Linked DNA regions of Methyloferula stellata AR4. Each later gene encodes a partner of the first gene's protein in a complex. Links are inferred from orthologs where the notes say so. Each region holds a gene or a part of one and is shown on either strand. Other genes may lie near its edges.

Region 1 (6,962 bases):
AAAGGCGAGCCCGCCGAGTGTTTGAAAGCACAAAGGAAAACCGCGCGGATCGCTTTCCGAACCGTGCAGCTCACAAGAGATAATGATGACAAGAGGCTTTGGCGAGGCGCAAATAAGCGCCGCCCCGCCCGCTCTAGGGAAGAACGCTGGAAATCTGCTTCAACAGCGACTCAAACGCGTCGCCCTGCGTTTCGGGCGCGACGTAGACAGTCCGCAGGCGATGACCGAGCTGACTGGGCAGAGTCTGCCCTTGGCAGGAGCGGTTGAGATCAGCGCGTTCCAATTTGGGTGCGGAGCGTTCATCGTGGCGCATCGGACGGCGTACCTTGGTAATATCGATTTTCGAAAGATCGGTCATCACTTCAAACTTAGGTGCGTCGGGGCTTCCCTTTTCTTCGACTGGATCAGGTTTGCTGTGCCGGGGTGAAGGTCATGCTTGGTTTCTACAAGCGTAACGAAAACCAAAAAAAGCCTGATTTGTTCCATCGGTGCAGCGGATTTCTCCCGCGGTGTTTCACTTAGGGTAAAAGATCCATGAGCGCCGGGATCAGCGGTGCATCGGCGGGCGGCATGGGATAGGCGCGCAGGTCATGCGGGCGCACCCATTTCAAAGCTTGTCCTTCCCGCCCTGAGACTGTGCCGCTCCAGCGCCGGCACACATAAAGCGGCATCAGCAAATGAAAATCCGGATAGGCATGGCTCGCGAAAACGAGCGGCGCGAGGCATGCCTCCTCGACTTTAATGCCTAATTCTTCTTGCAATTCCCGGATGAGCGCATGTTCGGGCCGCTCGCCTTCCTCGACTTTGCCGCCCGGAAATTCCCAAAGCCCGGCCAGCGCCTTGCCTTCCGGCCTTTGGCTGAGAAGGATCCGCCCGTCGGCATCGATGAGCGCGACGGCGACGACGAGAAGGAGCTTGGTCAAGACCGGTAGTCGCCGTTGATGGCGACATATTCTTTGGTCAGGTCGCAGGTCCAGACCGTTGCCTTTCCGCGTCCGAGGCCGAGATCGACTTTGATCTCGATTTCCGGCAGGCGCATCTTGGCCGATACCTCGGCTTCGTCATATTTCGGGTCGCGCAAGCCTTTGTGGGCGACGCGGATATTGCCGAACCAGATGGCAAGCTTATCGCGTTCGGCTTTTTCACCGGCCTTGCCGATCGCCATGACGATACGGCCCCAATTTGCGTCTTCGCCGGCGATCGCCGTCTTCACCAGCGGCGAATTGGCGATCGACAGTGCGATCTTCTTGGCTGCGCCGGCGCTGGCCGCGCCTTCGACCGCGATCTCGACGAATTTCCGGGCGCCTTCGCCGTCCTTGACGATCTGATGCGCGAGATTGAGACAGACCTTCTGCAAGGCCGTCTTGAACGACGCGAGGCGGCGGTCTGAGGGCTCGGTGATCCGCGGTGCGCCGCGCTTTTTGGCCGCACCCGTCGCAAACAGCAAAAGCGTGTCGGAGGTCGAGGTATCGCTGTCGATGGTGATCGCGTTGAAGGAGCCAGGCACAGCCTTGGCGAGCAGCACTTGCAAAGCTTCGGCATCGATCGGCGCGTCGGTGAAAAGAAAGGCGAGCATGGTTGCCATGTCGGGCGCGATCATGCCGGCGCCTTTGGCCATGCCGGCGATCGTCACCTCGACGCCGCCGATCTCGGCCTTGGCGGTTGCGACCTTCGGATAGGTGTCGGTCGTCATGATGGCCTTGGCCGCTTCGAGCATGCCCTCCGGCGACGCCGCCTCCGCGAGCCTGTCGAGTACGCCGTCGAATTTGCCGGCATCGAGCGGCTCGCCGATGACGCCCGTCGAGGCGAGAAAAATCTCGGATGCCGGTGCGCCCGTGGCTTTGGCGGCGAGCGCGGCGGTGAATTTCACGGCCTCGGCGCCTGTCTTGCCGGTAAAGGCATTGGCATTGCCGGAATTCACGACAAGCGTGCGCGCCTTGCCGCCCTTGAGCTTGGCGCGGCACCAATCGACGGGAGCGGAGGGGCATTTCGACTTTGTGAAGACGCCCGCCACCTGCGTGCCCTTGTCGAAGAGCGCCAGCATCACGTCGGTTCGCTCCTTATAGCGGATTCCGGCAGCGCCCGTCGCAAAGCGCACGCCCTCGATGGGCGGGATCGGTGGAAATTCGGTCGGCGCGAAAGGAGAGGTCATAGGTTTCTTCCAGAGCGGAATGAGCGCTCTACGGCGTGAGAGGCAGGCGCGATTTGCCGGGCGCAGCGCATCTGCGTCAAGACAAGGGTTTCAAGTTTCGCCATAAAGCACAAAAAAGCCCCGGCGAGACGCCGAGGCTTCAATGCTGTTTGCAGGCAAGCGCCTATTTGCCGGTGGCGGGCTTGGGCGCATCGCCTGCGGGCTTCGCAGGATCGGTCGCCGACGATTTGCCGGCAGGCGGCGCCTCGCCCGGAGCGGGCTCGGCGTCGGCGCGCTCGATTTTGGCGGCGTCGCGCAATTTGACGATCATCTCGCTTTGCGCCTTCTGCACGACATAGCGCACGAGCTGATCCTTCACTTGGTCGAAGGGCGGGAAGCTCTTCTGGCGCTTATCCTCGACCTGGATGATGTGCCAGCCGAATTGGCTCTTCACCGGATCGGAAATCTGTCCCGGCTCCAGTTTGAAGGCGGCATCGGCGAATTCCGGCACCATGCGGTCCTTGGTGAACCAGCCGAGGTCGCCGCCTTCCGAGCCCGGATCTTTCGACACGTCCTTTGCAACTTTGGCGAAATCCTCGCCGGCCTTCACCCGTTTCAAGGCGGCCTGCGCGTCGGCTTCGGTGGCGACCAGAATGTGGCGGGCGTGAATCTCGGTCTCGGGCTTTTGCGCCGCGGCCGCCTCGTCATAGGTCTTGTGCAAAGCCTCATCGGTCGTCGCGGCCTTGGCGACATCGCTGAGAAGAACGTCCATCAAGGCCTTGTCGCGGAGATAGGAGAGCTTTTCGGTAAAATCCGGGGTCTTATCCAGTTTGTCGGCGAGCGCCTTCTGGACGACGAGCTGACCGTCGATGAGATAGTCAAGCACATAGGTCTCGCGCGCCTTCCCCTTAAGCTGCTGCGGCAGGCTCGCGCCGAGGTCTTCCATGGCGAGCTTCAGATCTTCCTCGGTGATCGTCTTGCCGTTGACCGTGGCGAGGACCTTGGGCGCGGGCGCGGCCGGATCGGCGGCCGTGGCGTGGATCATGCCGGTCGAAAGAAATGCCCAAGCAAGACCAAGCACAATCGCACGTTGGGGTTTCATCATAATCATACCTCATATACTCCGGGCTGAAGAAACCCCACGAAGGTCAGGTTCCGAGACTGTCATTGCCGGCCGGCAAAAACCGGCGGGAAAATACGAATATTATATGTCTTTCAGATGAGTGTCGGATCAGCGCTGTCACGGGGTCAAGGGGCGGTGCCGCAACGGGCTGCAGGGCTTTGACGTAACTTTCAATGAAAGGCTACATCATTTGCAGGGCTTGGGAGAAGAGTTGGGCTTAAATTTGCTCGAATGGGCAGGATAAGGATAAAACCCAGATTACACCGCAGGCTGGAGCAATGGAACCGGGGCAGATTCCTCCCGCAACGGTCTTGCTTCCTTAACCCTTGTCAGGACATGCAAATCCCCTTTTTACCGCTCTCTTTAGGCCCGTCTGCCGCCTTGCAGGAGTGGCCCTGCCTGCACATTTGTAGGGCGCCGGGCAAAGTTCGGCCAAGGGAAGAACGGTATCTGGTCAGCGCCTCCGGCAAGGCATGGTATAGGGCATTTCCCCGTGCCGGCGGCGGCGCTTGGCCAGACGGCGTCCTTCCGGCCATAATTCGCTCCGGCGCATCGGCCTAAAACTCGAGGCTTCTTCGGGTTCAGGCTCCCCACGTTAACCCAGTGCTGCGGCCCCTCAAGGGTCCGAAAAGGTCTTGCTTGATGTTGTTAGGCACGCTCGCCAAAAAGATTTTCGGTTCGGCCAATGACCGGCGCCTCAAGGGATACAGGCCGAAAGTCGCCGCCATCAACGCGCTCGAACCGGAGATGCTCAAACTCTCGGACGATGAGCTCGCCGGGCGCACCCAAATGTTTCGCGACGCGCTGGCGCAAGGCGCAGCCCTCGACGACCTGCTCGTTCCGGCTTTTGCCACTGTGCGCGAAGCGGCGCGCCGCGTGCTCGGCCAGCGCCATTTCGATGTCCAGCTCATCGGCGGCATGGTTTTGCACGAAGGTGCCATCGCCGAAATGCGGACGGGCGAAGGCAAGACGCTGGTCGCGACGCTCGCCTGTTATCTCAATGCCCTGCCGGGCAAGGGCGTGCATGTCGTCACCGTCAATGATTACCTCGCCCGCCGCGACGCCGAATGGATGGGTCAGGTCTATAAGTTCCTGGGACTTTCGTTCGGCATCATCGTTCACGGCATAGACGATAACGAGCGCCGTGCGGGGTACGCCGCCGATATCACCTATGGCACGAACAACGAGTTCGGCTTCGACTATCTGCGCGACAATATGAAATATGAGCTCGGGCAGATGGTGCAGCGCGGGCATAATTTCGCGATTGTAGATGAGGTCGATTCGATCCTCGTCGACGAAGCCCGCACGCCTTTGATCATTTCCGGCCCATCGGACGATAAGTCCGACCTCTACAATGCCGTCGACGTGATCATCCCGCGCCTGACGCGCGAGGATTACGATCTCGACGAAAAGCAGCGGTCGGTCAATCTGACCGAAGTCGGCAACGAGCATATGGAAGAATTGCTGCGCGACGTGGGCGTGTTGACGGAAGGCTCGCTCTATGAGGCCGCCAATGTGACGCTGGTTCATCACGTCAACCAGGCGTTGCGGGCGCATAAGCTGTTTCAGCTCGACAAGGATTACATCGTCCGCAACGGCGAATTGGTAATCATCGACGAATTCACCGGCCGCATGATGCCGGGCCGCCGCTATTCCGAAGGCCTGCATCAGGCCCTGGAAGCGAAGGAACATGTCCAGGTGCAGCCGGAGAATGTGACGCTCGCCTCGATCACCTTCCAGAATTATTTCCGTCTCTACAAAAAACTCGCGGGTATGACCGGCACGGCTTCGACCGAAGCCAATGAATTTGCCGAGATCTACAAGCTCGACGTCGTCGAAATCCCGACCAATCGGCCGGTGCAGCGCAAAGACGAAGACGACGAAGTCTATCGCACGCATGAAGAGAAGCTGCGCGCCATCGTGCGCGAGATCGAAGCGGCCGGCGAGAAGATGCAGCCTATGCTCGTTGGCACGACCTCGATCGAGAAATCCGAACAGCTTGGCGAGTTTCTTCTGAAGCAGGGCTATAGGCTCCTCGACGTGACCGAGCCGCAAGCCTTGCAGAAACTTTACGCGGCAGCCCGCGCCGGCAAACCGTCGAAATTCTTCACGGTGTTGAATGCGCGCTTCCACGAGCAGGAAGCCTATATCGTTGCCGAAGCGGGCGTGCCCGGCGCGATCACGGTGGCGACCAATATGGCCGGTCGCGGCACCGACATTCAGCTCGGCGGCAATGTCGAAATGCGTGTCTTGCAGGAATGCGCGAGCATTCCCGAAGGTCCGGAACGCGAGGCCAAGGAAGCCGAGATCCGCGCCGAGGTCGAAGCCTTCCGCGAGCAGGCCAAGGCCGCGGGCGGGCTTTATATCGTCGGTACCGAACGCCACGAAAGCCGCCGCATCGACAATCAGCTCCGCGGCCGCGCGGGCCGCCAGGGCGATCCGGGCCGCTCGAAATTCTTCCTGTCGCTCAAGGACGATCTGATGCGGATCTTCGGATCCGACCGGATGGAAGGCATGCTGGTCAAGCTCGGCCTCCAGGAAGACGAGGCGATCGTCCATCCGTGGATCAACAAGGCCTTGGAAAAGGCGCAGCAGAAAGTCGAAGCCCGCAACTTCGACATGCGCAAGAATATTTTGAAATACGACAACGTAATGAACGACCAGCGCAAGGTCGTCTTCGAGCAGCGCCGCGAAATGATGGCGCAGGACTCGCTCGAAGAAATGATCGACGACATGCGTCACGGCGTGGTCGAAGATCTCGTCACGAAATATGTTCCGCGCGATGCCTACCCGGAAGCTTGGGACATCGAAGGCCTGACCAAAGGCATCGATTCGGCTCTCAATCTCGTGTTGCCTTTGGCCGATTGGGCCAAGGAAGAGGGTATCACCGACGATGAGATGCATGAGCGCCTGACGAAGCTCGCGGATGAATCCTATGTGGCGAGGGTCGAGAAAAATACGCCCGACCTGATGCGCTATTTCGAAAAGCAGGTGGTCCTGCAAGTGCTCGACCATCTATGGCGCGAACATCTCGTCACGCTCGATCATCTGCGCCAGGTGATCGGCTGGCGCGGTCTCGCGCAGCGCGATCCCTTGAACGAATATAAGTCGGAAGCTTTCGAGCTTTTCGACGAATTGATCACGCATTTGCGCGAAGTAACGACGGCGCAATTGACTCATCTCGAAGTGGCCTTCGAGCCGTCTGCCAATGCCGGTCCGCCGATGCAGGTGGCAATGGATGGCTCACCCGAATCCGCTTTCGTCGGTCAAGGCGCATTGCCTGAGGCGCGGGATTACGGCTCGCAAAATTTTCCGCCTTTGACCGCGCAGGATAATGGCGGCGTCGCGACGCTATCGCGCGATGCTGACGATCCCTCGACCTGGGGCAAGGTTGGCCGCAACGAGCCATGTCCGTGCGGTTCGGGCAAGAAGTTCAAACATTGCCACGGTCAGATAGCATGATCCCGAAAAGTTGCAGACTTTTCGGATAAGATCATGCGATGGAAGAAAGCCTGATCCCAAAACATCGCAGACGTAATCGGACGTTGACGGACGTCCGACGCATGCGAAAGACCTAGGTCTTTCGCACTAGCATTATCGGTCGCTTTTCGATTCGAATTTCTTGTGTGCTCGCGCACAGCGACGGTTCTGGCCATCGATTAGGTTCTCTTCATCGCCGAACGACATCCCCCCGGCGAAACATTCTGA
Region 2 (4,221 bases), 2.3 Mb from region 1 along the record:
GTGGCATGATCGCGAAAGTCGCGCATCTCGTCCGCATTGTCGAAGGCGAGTGAGGGCAGGGCGATGAAACTCAACGAAATTTCAGACAATCCCGGCTCGTCCAAATCGCGGATGCGAGTCGGTCGCGGTATCGGCTCCGGCAAGGGCAAGACAGCGGGCCGCGGCGTCAAGGGTCAGAAGGCCCGCGAAGGCGTCGCGATCAAAGGGTTCGAAGGCGGCCAGATGCCATTGCATCGGCGCCTGCCGAAGCGCGGCTTCAACAATCTGTTTTCGACGGATTATAACGAAGTCAATATCGGTCGCATCCAGGCCGCGGTCGACGCCGGCAAACTCGATCTGGCGACGCCGGTCACGATCGACGTGCTGGTTGCTTCTGGCGTCTGCGCGAAACCGCGCGACGGTGTGAAAATTCTGGGCGTTGGCGAATTGTCGGCGAAGCTCAGCTTCGAAGTCGCCGCGGCCTCGAAAAGCGCCGTGGCGGCCATCGAGAAGGCTGGCGGTTCGATCACGCTTTTGGTGGCGCCGAAGGCTCCGGCCGAAGCTCTGTCCTGATCGGTCGATCCTCACTATCGTTCTCGCCGTTTTGCCGCTTCATCGGCTGACGGCGAGAGCCTGGAGCAGCGCGTCTGCACGGCCTTGAAAGCGTTTCACTTTACGCGCTCGATGGGCGAACGCGCGGCTTCACCTGGCCGGTTTTCATCGTCTCGTCGCAAACCTTGCGGGTTTTGCAACGCCCTCCCTGCGATTTAATCTCCGGCGATCTTGCTTTAAGGTGGCCTTCCAGGCTGCATCGCCTTTGAGCAAATCGCTTTCGGCGATGATTTGTCAGATTGAAACCCTGTAATCGTCCAGATTCGGGTTATATGAGCGCAATCACGACACGATCCCCGTGTCGGACGGAGCATTCGATGGCATCGGCGGCAGAGCAGCTTGCAGCAAACGTCAACTGGGGCGCCTTTTCCAAGGCCGAGGAACTCAAAAAGCGCATCTGGTTCACGCTAGGCGCGCTGGTCGTCTATCGGCTAGGCACTTATATCCCCTTGCCAGGCATCGATCCGGCCGCCTTCGAGGCGGCTTTTACCGGCAACAAGCAGGGCGTGCTTGAACTTTTCAACATGTTCGCGGGCGGCGCCGTGCAGCGCATGGCAATCTTCGCCCTGAACATCATGCCTTATATTTCGGCCTCGATCATCATCCAGCTTCTGACCTCGGTGTTTCCGACGCTCGAAGCCTTGAAGAAAGAAGGCGAGTCCGGACGCAAGGTCATCAATCAATATACGCGCTACCTCACCGTTTTTCTGGCGGCGTTCCAGGCCTATGGCATCGCGGTCGGGCTTGAGGGGCAGGCCGGCGTCGTGACCGAGCCGGGTTTTCTCTTTCGCATCTCAACCGTTCTGACCTTGATGGGCGGCACGATGTTTTTGATGTGGCTTGGCGAGCAGATCACCTCGCGCGGCATCGGCAATGGTTCGTCGCTGATCATTTTCGCGGGCATCGTCGCGGCCTTTCCGTCGGCCATAGCCAACACTCTCGAACTCGGCCGCCAGGGCGCGATCTCGACAGGCCTCATCATCGCCGTCATAGTCATGTCGATCTCGGTCATCGCGTTCATCGTCTTCATGGAGCGTGCACAAAGACGGCTGGTCATCACCTATCCGAAACGCCAGCAAGGCAATCGCGTCTATGAGGGGCAAACCTCGTTTCTGCCTTTGAAGCTCAATACGGCCGGCGTCATCCCGCCGATCTTTGCCTCATCGCTTCTGCTTTTGCCGACGACGATCGCGAATTTTTCGCAGGCGCAGGGCGGCACCGGCTTTCTTGCAACGGTTGCCACCTATCTCGGCCATGGAAGGCCGCTCTATATGCTGGCCTATGTCGGGCTGATCGTGTTTTTCGCGTTTTTCTACACCGCGATCGTCTTCAATCCGACCGAGACCGCTGATAATCTGAAAAAGCATGGCGGGTTTATTTTAGGCATCAGGCCGGGCGAGCGCACCGCACAATATATCGACAAGATCCTGATGCGCGTCACGGTACTGGGTGCCGCCTATCTGGCCGTTATCTGCCTCCTGCCGGAGATTCTGATTTCTTACGCGGCTTTGCCATTTTACTTCGGCGGTACCTCGCTTCTGATCGTCGTCAGCGTTACGATGGATACCGTGGCACAGATCCATGGGCACCTTCAGGCACACCAGTACGAAGGCTTGATCAAGAAAGCCAAATTGCGGGGGAAACGAAGATGAGGCTAATTCTGCTTGGACCGCCGGGCGCTGGTAAAGGCACACAATCCGCCCGTCTCAAGCAGAAATATAATATCCCGCAGCTTTCGACCGGGGACATGCTGCGGGCTGCCGTTGCCGCGCAAACGCCGGTCGGTCTCCAAGCGAAAGCCGTGATGGATTCGGGCGGGCTCGTGTCGGACGATATCGTCATCGGCATCGTCGCCGACCGAATCGAAGAGCCGGACGCGAAGAACGGCTTCATTCTCGACGGATTTCCGCGCACCGTCGCACAAGCTGAAGCTTTGCAAAAAATGCTGGGTTCGAAGAACATGAACCTCGATGCCGTGATCGAGCTCAAGGTTGACGAGCAGGCACTGCTCGACCGAATCAAGACCCGTGTGGACGAGACGCTCAAGGCTGGCGGGACGGTCAGGGCCGACGACAATCCAGACGCCTTCAAGACGCGCCTGGAGGCCTATAAGGTCCAGACGGCGCCGGTCTCGCATTATTATGCAGGAAAAGGGGCTTTGAAGTCGGTCGACGGCATGGCGCCGATCGAGAGCGTGACGCAGGCGATCGATCACATTCTTGAACATTAAATCAGGCACTGCGCCGGCCACGTGAATTTTTCTTGACAAGGCCTATATAGGGTTGACGCACGAGGTGCCGCCCTCTAGAAGCGGCAGTTCTAACCTCTCAACCGAGCATCGGCGGGCTTTAAGCTTTGCCGCGTCTCGCCCCGCGAGGGCCGGTCTCCACCGGACGCGGGGAAATTTCCGTTTCGCATGCCGGAACGACAAAAATGGAGAAGCCTTTTGGCTCGTATCGCTGGCGTCAATATACCGACGAACAAGCGCGTGATTATCGCGCTTCAATATATCCACGGAATCGGCCCGAAGAAGGCCGAGGAAATCTGTGAAAAGGTTCATATACCTGCAGAACGCCGCGTCGCTGAACTGACCGACGCTGAAGTCCTGCAGATTCGCGAAACAATCGACCGCGACTATATCGTCGAGGGCGATCTGCGCCGCGAAGTCGCGATCAACATCAAGCGTCTCATGGATCTCGGCTGCTATCGCGGCCTGCGCCATAGGCGTCAATTGCCGGTCCGCGGTCAGCGCACGCATACCAATGCGCGCACCCGCAAGGGCAAGGCAAAGCCGATCGCCGGCAAGAAGAAGTAAAGCTTCAGACCGAAAACTGCGAAGCGGTTTTCGGGTCAATCTGATGCGATTGAAAAGGCTTAGGGGCGATCGTGGTTCGGTTGGAACTGATCGCGCTCAAGGCCCCTCAACCCCGGAGTGGATCCGGGGGTTCCCGCGGCGAAGCGTGGATGGCCGGGATTGATCCGGCCTCTGCGCTTTGGCGCATTTCCCGAGCACCTGGAATTACGGGTGCGCCTGAAGGATCATGATCAATGGCTAAAGAGGGTACAAAGGTCCGTCGTCGCGAGCGTAAAAATATCGTTTCCGGCGTGGCCCATGTGAATTCGACGTTCAACAATACGATGATCACCATCACCGATGCCCAGGGCAATACGATTTCCTGGTCTTCGGCGGGGACCATGGGGTTCAAGGGGTCGCGCAAGTCGACGCCTTATGCCGCGCAGATGGCGGCTGAGGATTGTGCCCGTAAGGCAGCCGAGCACGGCATGCGGACTTTGGAAGTCGAAGTCTCAGGGCCAGGATCCGGCCGGGAATCGGCCTTGCGCGCCTTGCAGGCAGTGGGCTTCACGGTCACCTCGATCCGCGACGTGACGCCGATCCCGCACAACGGCTGCCGCCCGCGCAAGCGTCGGCGCGTGTAACGCATGATCCTGAAAAGTTGCAGACTTTTCAGACGAGATCATGCGTCAAAACAAAAAACATGATCCTGAAAAGTTGCAGACTTTTCAGACGAGATCATGTGCCAGAGCAAATAAAGCATAATCCGGGAAAGTTGCAGACTTTCCCTATTGGATCATGTGTAAAAACAACGGACTGCCATCGGCAGCAGGCCG

What was found. The genes of interacting proteins can lie anywhere in the genome.
Region 2: the proteins of secA (region 1) and secY are in contact, whole or in part, in a crystal structure (PDB 3DIN), measured with the Thermotoga maritima proteins. The link is inferred for Methyloferula stellata AR4 from one-to-one orthologs. Residues at the interface, in WP_004082002.1 of Thermotoga maritima: Glu261, Ala262, Arg263, Lys300, Ala301, Arg302, Thr303, Ile304, Ile305, Leu323, Tyr324, Asp325, Pro326, Val329, Ser330, Tyr333, Ile336, Lys340, Phe345, Val349, Glu363, Phe364, Tyr374, Ser375, Gly376, Gly377, Glu393, Ile395, Thr482, Ser483; in WP_004081795.1 of Thermotoga maritima: Glu108, Gly109, Glu110, Glu111, Ala236, Glu237, Arg238, Arg239, Ile240, Thr241, Ile242, Gln243, Tyr244, Ala245, Arg246, Arg247, Val248, Thr249, Gly250, Arg251, Arg252, Val253, Tyr254, Gly256, Ala257, Ser258, Thr259, Tyr260, Leu261, Pro262.

The regions. Positions count from the first base shown.
Region 1 is NZ_ARWA01000001.1:644,962-651,923, reverse strand. Bases 3,524-6,916 are described here. They hold secA (preprotein translocase subunit SecA), read left to right. Parts: upstream 3,524-3,899; coding sequence 3,900-6,716; downstream 6,717-6,916. Also shown: A3OQ_RS0103240 (hypothetical protein), read right to left, coding at 134-358; 8-oxo-dGTP diphosphatase MutT, read right to left, coding at 519-923; bifunctional glutamate N-acetyltransferase/amino-acid acetyltransferase ArgJ, read right to left, coding at 920-2,152; A3OQ_RS0103220 (peptidylprolyl isomerase), read right to left, coding at 2,316-3,242. UniProt on the Escherichia coli protein: Required for protein export, interacts with the SecYEG preprotein conducting channel.
Region 2 is NZ_ARWA01000001.1:2,975,142-2,979,362, reverse strand. The notes cover bases 143-3,075. They hold secY (preprotein translocase subunit SecY), read left to right. Parts: upstream 143-908; coding sequence 909-2,243; downstream 2,244-3,075. Other genes in these bases: rpsM (30S ribosomal protein S13), read left to right, coding at 3,038-3,075; A3OQ_RS0114530 (adenylate kinase), read left to right, coding at 2,240-2,821; rplO (50S ribosomal protein L15), read left to right, coding at 143-552. Outside these bases: rpmD (50S ribosomal protein L30), read left to right, coding at 1-53; more of rplO, read left to right, coding at 64-142; more of rpsM, read left to right, coding at 3,076-3,406; rpsK (30S ribosomal protein S11), read left to right, coding at 3,640-4,029. UniProt on the Escherichia coli protein: The central subunit of the protein translocation channel SecYEG. Consists of two halves formed by TMs 1-5 and 6-10.